2 regions of the Desulfovibrio intestinalis genome follow, and region 1 is predicted to be linked to the other one. Evidence: riboswitches for the same ligand, from Rfam matches in the RefSeq annotation. Region 1 holds a riboswitch; the other holds the start of a gene.
What was found. A riboswitch is a leader RNA that binds a small molecule or an ion and turns the genes downstream of it on or off. The one in region 1 is predicted to bind cobalamin.
Positions count from the first base shown of each region.

Region 2: linked by a shared signal. The riboswitch ahead of HNQ38_RS13140 (sirohydrochlorin cobaltochelatase) and the one ahead of HNQ38_RS04400 (anaerobic ribonucleoside triphosphate reductase) in region 1 are both predicted to bind cobalamin.

Region 1 covers NZ_JACHGO010000002.1:360,709-364,553, reverse strand. Annotated here, with positions in the region: gene nrdD (anaerobic ribonucleoside-triphosphate reductase) at 1-108, opposite strand, end outside; gene HNQ38_RS04400 (anaerobic ribonucleoside triphosphate reductase) at 188-2,443, opposite strand; cobalamin riboswitch at 2,652-2,835, opposite strand; gene HNQ38_RS04395 (M16 family metallopeptidase) at 3,472-3,845, opposite strand, start outside.
Region 2 covers NZ_JACHGO010000009.1:73,678-77,522, forward strand. Annotated here, with positions in the region: gene HNQ38_RS13135 (30S ribosomal protein S1) at 149-1,861, opposite strand; cobalamin riboswitch at 2,028-2,250, shown strand; gene HNQ38_RS13140 (sirohydrochlorin cobaltochelatase) at 2,285-3,205, shown strand; gene HNQ38_RS13145 (helix-turn-helix transcriptional regulator) at 3,676-3,845, shown strand, end outside.

The sequences.
Region 1 (3,845 bases):
GCCCACAAGGTAACCGGTGATGCGGCGGGTGCGCTCAAAAGTCATGCCCTGTCCCACCAGTTTCTGCGCGGGCTTCACTTCATCAAACAAACGCGACTTCATCAACATAGACTTTCTCCTTGAGCTTAAAAATAAGTATTAGGTTCAGGGCAGGCCGCCGAAGCGGCCGCCGTAACAGCAAATAAACTTAGCTCCACTTGGGAATGTGCGGATACTTTTTGCGCAGTTCGTCAAGAAGTTCGGGGCTGATGCCTTCGCCTTCCTTGCGTCCGCAACGTGGGCAACAACCGTTGATTACGCCCACATAGCCGCACAAAGGATCACGATCAAGCGGGTGGTTGACCGAACCATACCCAACGCCATTGTCGTGCATGAAGCGGATAATGCTTTCAAAAGCCTCCGGATTCTTGCACGTGTCGCCATCCAGTTCCACATAGGTAATGTGGCCGGCGTTGGTCATGGCATGGTAAGGGGCTTCGATCTCAATTTTTCTGAAGGCCTTGATGTGGCAGTACACGGGTACATGGAAGGAGTTTGTGTAGTAATCCTTGTCTGTAACACCGGGAATGTTGCCAAACTTGGCCTTGTCCAGCGTAACAAAGCGACCGCTGAGGCTTTCCGCAGGGGTAGCAATGAGCGAGAAGTTGAGTCCGGTACTTTCCGATTCATCATCGCAGCGCTTGCGCATATGATTGATGATCTCAAGACCGAGCTTCTGAGACTCTTCGCTTTCGCCGTGGTGCTTGCCAAGCAGCGATATGAGCGCTTCAGCCAGGCCGATAAAGCCCATACTGAGCGTGCCGTGCTTCAACACTTCTTCAATGCAGTCGTCCCAACCCAGCTTTTCAGAGTCAAGCCAGATCCCTTCACCCATCAGGAAGGGATAGTTACGCACCTTCTTGGTGCTCTGCACCTTGAGCCGGTGCATGAGCTGACGAAATACCAGGTCGATCCTGTCATCCAGCAGGGCAAAGAACTTTTTTACGTCGCCCTTGGCTTCAAGCCCCAGCCGCGGAAGGTTCACCGAAGTGAAGCTCAGGTTGCCGCGCCCGCAGGTAACCTGCCTGTCCTTGTCGTACACGTTGCCGAGAACGCGCGTGCGGCAGCCCATATAGGCGACTTCGGAGTTGTAGTCGCCCGGCTTGTAGTACTGAAGGTTAAAGGGAGCATCCAGAAAGCTGAAGTTGGGGAACAGCCGCATGGCTGAAACTTCAATGGCCAAGAGGAAGAGGTCGTAGTTGGGGTCTTCTTTATTGTAGTTAACCCCGGACTTCACCTTGAAAATCTGCACGGGGAAAATGGATGTTTCCCCATTGCCAAGACCAGCCTTGGTGGCCTTGAGCAGATTTTTGGTCACCATGCGGCCTTCGGCGGAGGTGTCAGTACCATAGTTGATGGAACTGAAAGGAACCTGAGCCCCGGCGCGTGAGTTCATTGTGTTCAGGTTGTGGATAAAAGCTTCCATAGCCTGATAAGAGCGGCGCTCGGTGTACTTCAGGGCTTCTTCGGCGGCATAGGCATGGGCTTCTACTGCCATGCTCTTCTGCTCCGCAGGCATGACCTCGTTCAATTTACGGCCAAATTCTTCCATATTGCCAAGGCGCGGGCACAGGTCGACACTTGCCAGCAACTTTTCAGTAAAGGCAGCAGCTTCCGTAGCTTCGAGATGCATGGCAATGCGCACAAAGGCCGTAAAAGCCCTTTCGTATTCCTTACGGTACGTCTTGATAACGCCTTCGGCCATAGCGAAATCAAAGTGCGGCACACTCTGCCCACCGTGCATTTCATTCTGGTTGGCCTGAATGGCTATGCAGGCAAGAGCCGAATAGCTTTCAATGGCGTTGGGTTCACGCAGATAGCCGTGCCCGGTGGAAAATCCGTTTTTGAACAATGGGATAAGATCTATCTGGCAGCACGTTTCCGTGAGCATATAGAAATCTTTGTCATGAATGTGGATATCGCCATTGATATGTGCTGACGAAGCATCCTTGGGCAAAATATAGTTGTCGATAAAGTACTTGGAGCCTTCGGAGCCATACTTGAGCATGGTGCCCATGGCCGTATCACCGTCAATATTGGCATTTTCACGCTTGATATCTTCGTGAATGGCCGGGGAATACGTAAGCTTTTTATAAATATCCATGAGATACGATTCCGCATTGCGGATCTTCGTATGCTCGGCGCGGTACAGAATATAAGCTTTGGCAGTCTTGGCGTAGTCGTACTGAATCAGTGTTTCTTCAACCAAGTCCTGAATTTCTTCAACGTGCTTCAGCTCGCGTGCGTCCAGTTTTTTGCAGACTTTTTCCGTTACAAATAAAAGATCGGTAGGGGACATATCCTCACCACCAACGGCCTGATTGGCCTTGGTAATGGCGTTGAGGATCTTGACAGAATCAAAAGGCACTGCCGTGCCATCGCGCTTGGTAATGCTGGCGGGCATGGAGAAAAACTCCCAAACGTAACAACTGTGAACAAAGGTTCGTTCGGAACCCGAACGAACAAAACACCGATGACCTATATGGGGCGATGGTTGTAACCCAAAGACATGCCTGTAGTCGGGAGCAGGTAGCTCCCCGGCAATGGACTGGTCGGCAAAGGCCCCGTACCGACAACCCATACTGAGTCTGCTCAGGAATATACCTGGCAGCCGTTGATTATGTTTGAAAGCAGGTCTTCCGGCTTGTCGACCATCTTTTGGCCTTCCCAGGCTGTCAGCCCAGTGGCACATGTAAAAAGGTGGCATTTATCCGACTTACGGCGGCGGGTCCGCTCCCGTTTTTCACGGGATTCTCTATTAAGCCCCAAAAGGGCGCTTTCAATGTCTAGAAAATCTCAAAAGAACTGCACCGTGTCAATCGGGGTAGGCAAAAAAGGCTTCCTAGCTTCGTAGGAACAGTTCAGTTTATATTGAGAAAATTTATTATAAAGCCTTTCTTAGGCCGAAAAAAGACCGCAAAAAAGCGATGGACACGAGCCGTACTCTGCCCAAGATGCATCTGCCGGAACCGCCATTGAAAGTTCCGCAGCCTGTTATGGTTGGCTGGTGACTCCCTAGGTGCAGAGTGCAATCTAGCGTACTGGGCAGAGGATTTCAAGGTTGATCAAGCCCTTGGGAAATGCGGATTTGCGGATGTGAGCGCCGGAAAACCGCACTAACTGCCACTTTTCCGAGGTGCATTTTTTTCAATAAATATTCCTGACAAGCAAGATAAACCGCTTCTCCAGTGCCTAAACAGCAGCTAGCAGGCTTAGTTTATTAACAAAAAATATGTGCTCTTTTGCCTGCCCAATGCTGTCGTTCTCCGCCATGCCGTGCACAGGGAGGGGCAATCAGCTCCACCGCATTGTGAGGGGATCGGTTGAGCGCGCCTGGCCGCTAACCCCATTCCTCCACCCAGCACGCAAAGATCCCCCGGCGCTTGCCGGGGGATCTCCCGTTCAAAATGTACTAATGTACTGCTGAATATACTACGGCAGCAGTATCAAGTCATAGGCATTGGCCTCGCCCAGATACTTCTTGGCGACTTCCAGAACCTGAGCCGGGGTCAGTTTCGCAGCCTTTTCGATGAGCTGGCGCTCAAAGTCGAAGGGGCGTCCCAGCAAGGCGTCGCTGGCGGCGTCTGCGGCGCGTGATCCAAGGCTCTGCCTGTCACGGTAGTATGCGCCAAGCAGGCGGTTGGCCCCGGCTTCCAGAAGAGGCACGGGCAAAGGCTTTGTCATGATGTCACCAATAATTTTGGCAAAACCCTTCTGGGCCTGCTCGACCTTATCCGGCGTGGTGCCAATATAGAAGGCCATCATGCCAGCCTCGGGCATACTGCGGTAAAAGGCCGTTACAGTAT
Region 2 (3,845 bases), on a different contig from region 1:
ACAGCAACACAAAAGGCAAGAAAGAATGTGCATGTAGTCGAGCATAATACACCACAACAAAGGCGCTCGCCAGATATTCCGGTAACCGAATGATACAAAAAGGGCGCTCCCAGTGGAAGCGCCCTTCATATCTTTTTCTAAAAACGGACTAGCCGTTTTCGCTTTCTTCGAACTTCTGCTTGAGCAAGTCGCCCAGGCTCTGGCCCGATTCCTGCGGCCCGGAATGGAATTCCTTGGGCTTGCGGCGTTCTTCCACTTCCTGAATCTGCTTGATGGACAGACCAAGGCGGCGTTCTTCAGCGCTGACGTGGATGACCTTGGCCTGGATTTCCTGGCCTTCTTTGTAGATTTCAGCCGGGGTCTTGACCTTTTTGCCAGACAGCTCGGAAACATGCACCAGGCCTTCAATGCCTTCTTCCACTTCAACAAAGAGGCCGAAGTCGGTGATGTTGGTCACGATGCCCTTGATGGTGCAACCCACGGGGTAGGTGGTGGGCACATGGCCCCAGGGATCGTCCACCAGCTGCTTGACGCCGAGGGTGAACTTTTCGCTTTCCTGATCCACGGTCAGTACTTTGGCCTGCACGGTATCGCCGACCTTGTACATTTCGTTGGGATGACGCACCTTCTTGGTCCAGGAAATATCGGACACATGAATGAGGCCGTCGATGCCGTCTTCGATACCAATGAACATGCCAAATTCGGTGATGTTCTTGATAACGCCTTCAAGCACGGTGCCTTCAGGATAACGTTCAGCCACGAGTTCCCAAGGATTGGGACGCACCTGCTTCATGCCGAGGCTGATGCGCTTCTTGTCGCCGTCCACACCCAGGATGACCACTTCGACTTCGTCGCCGGTGTGAACCATCTGGGAAGGATGACGCAGCTTGCGGGTCCAGGACATTTCAGAAATGTGCACAAGACCTTCAACGCCGGCTTCCAGCTCAACAAATGCGCCGTAGTCAACCAGGTTGGTGACTTTGCCGGAGCACTTGGCGCCTTCGGGGAAGCGGGCAGAAATGTCCTGCCACGGATCGGGCACGAGCTGCTTGAGGCCCAGGGAGACCTTGTTGTTGTCGCGGTCAAAGGAAAGCACCTTCAAGGTCAGTTCCTGACCGATGGTGATCATTTCCTTGGGATGACGGATGCGCTTCCAGCTCATGTCGGTGATGTGCAGCAGGCCGTCGAGGCCGCCCAGGTCCACGAACACGCCGTATTCGGTGATGTTCTTGGCCTTGCCCTGCACAGTCTGGTTTTCTTCGAGGGTGCGCAGCAGATCCTGACGCTTGGAATCGCGTTCTTCTTCAAGCAGCACGCGGCGCGAAACAATAACATTGCTGCGGCGGCGGTTGATCTTGAGCACGCGGAATTCGAACTCCTGGTTGACCAGGGCGTCCATGTCCGGCACGGGGCGCAGATCCACATGAGAACCGGGCAAAAATGCCTCGACTCCGCCGATGTCCACAGTGTAGCCGCCCTTGATGCGACGTACGATGTGGCCGGTGATGACCCTGTTGTTTTCCTGCACGTCTTCGAGCTGATCGAAGACCTGCATGCGTTTGGCCTTTTCAAAAGAAAGGGTAATGGTGCCGTCGTTTTCGTTCTTGCGAACAACGTACACGTCCACCTTGTCGCCCACGGCAACGACCATGTTACCAGCGGGATCGCGGAATTCAGCCGCGGGAATCTGACCCTCGGACTTGAAGTTCACGTCCACCAATACATTGTCTTCGTCCACGCGAACGATTTCGCCCTTGGTGATAGAGCCTTCTTCAAGGTCGCCAAAATCGGAAGTGAGGTAGTTTTCGAGAGCACTCTCGAAATTCATTTCGGTTTCGTGCCCGGTTTCCAAGCCTGCCATATGTCCAGCCTCCAAACATGATTTCCCTTTTTAAAGGGAGGTCGCATATGTAGCAGAAATTTGACGGAAGAACAAGGAAAAATAAGCTCAGATCGGCCAAGGAAGCCACAAAGCGGCCACCCAACAGGACTTGGGGACAACACGCAGTGCAACCGCCTGCCCTCCTTGACATTTGGCGCGCCCTGTTGTCCTGTACTCTTTTGGCGGGGAATTTCGTGCAAATCGAAAACAGTCGCGCTGCGGTAAGAGGGGACAAGGTTTCTTTTCGCCTGCTCAAGGTGGGCGGCGTTTGACAGCCAATCGCGCAAGCGGTGAAGGCGAAACCAAGGCGCGGGCACACAGCCCCACAACCCTCAAGTCCGAACATCCGCCGGGGCCAGAGCCCTTTTGCGAACCTTTCAACGCGATATTGAGGAGGTTGCCATGCCACGCACCCTGTCACATTTCGGGCTTCGCCCACTACTCTTTCTCCTGCTGCTGCTCGCGGCGCTCAGCCTTACCGGCACAAGCCACGCTTCCGGTGAAGCCGCACCCAAGGAAGGCATTTTGCTGGTGGCCTTTGGAACCAGCGTTCCCGAGGCTCAGCCCGCCTTCAAGGCTGTGGATGCGGAATTCAAAAAAGCTTTCCCCGGCGCGCCTGTGGTCTGGGCCTACACTTCACAGATCATCCGTAAAAAACTGGCCGAACAGGGTCAGCCTGTGGGCGGCATCAGCGACGGCTTGGCCCAGTTGGCCAAGGACGGCGTGAAAGTTGTGCGCGTGCAGTCGCTGCACGTTTTGGCCGGTGAGGAATTCACCGCTCTGGAACGGGCCGTGCTGCTTGACGTGAGCAAAAATCCCGGCCGCTTTGAGTCCGTATTTATGGGCCGTCCCATGCTGGAATCCAAGGGCGATGCCCAGGAACTGCTGGCTGCCATCAAGGCCGACACCAAGAGCGCCCGCGGCAAAAATACCGCCCTTGTGCTTATGGGTCACGGCCAGAGCCACGGCCGCGCCGACCTGGCATTTGAAGGCGTGTACGCTGTCTTCAAGTCCACTGACAAAAATATCCATATGGCCACTGTGGAAGGGGCGCGCAATTTTGACGACATGCTTGAAGGCCTCAAGGCCGCCAAGATCAAGCATGTGGTTATCGCTCCCCTGATGCTGGTAGCTGGCGACCACGCCCGCAACGACCTTGCAGGCGACGAGGACGATTCCTGGGCCACACAGCTCAAAAAAGCAGGAATCAAGGTTGACGCCCACCTGAAAGGCCTTGGCGAAACGCCCGGCGCTGCTGCCATTCTTGTGCGCCACGCCAAGGAAAGCACTGACGACCTGACCAAAGAACCCAGAAAGCCGTAGGGTTGCGCCCCGGCAAAGCAGGCAAAGCGTGTGCGGCAACGCCCGCACAACTGGAAATCAGAAGCAGGGCATGGCCTTGCCGCGCTGTTATAGCTGACTGATTTTCGTGCACTTCCGCACGGCGGCCCTGCTGGCCATAGCGGTGCAAAACCTGCGAAGCAGGGGTTGTCATCAAATCTGGGAAGGGCCGGAGCAAATGCTCCGGCCCTTCTGTTTTGCCCACAGAACAATACAAGACATCCTTACAGACAGGGTCTTATTGCGCAGTATTCCGCCGCCTGCTTCCTGCCCAAAGCGAGAGACACCCGCCCTCTCTTGCTGCTTGATGCAGACTTCCGATTTTTTATTGTTTTGTTGTGAAGCCGGGGGGTACACAATGCCGTTTTTTTCATGTAGCATATGTAAAATTTCAATATAAAGCGTCGGCAGTCGGGCACGATCTATCGGCGTTATCCACAGGGGAGGCCCGCATGCCCAAGCAAAGTCGCAAGATATCTCCACCGCGGCCCGCAGCCGCCCCCCGCCGCACAGCCAGAGGCGCGCGCGTTCACTCTCTGGATACTGAAAAAATCAACTGCCGCGCAGCCGAAACGCAGGCCATTTTTGCCAATGCCAAGCGAATGGCGGGCATGGTGGCGCG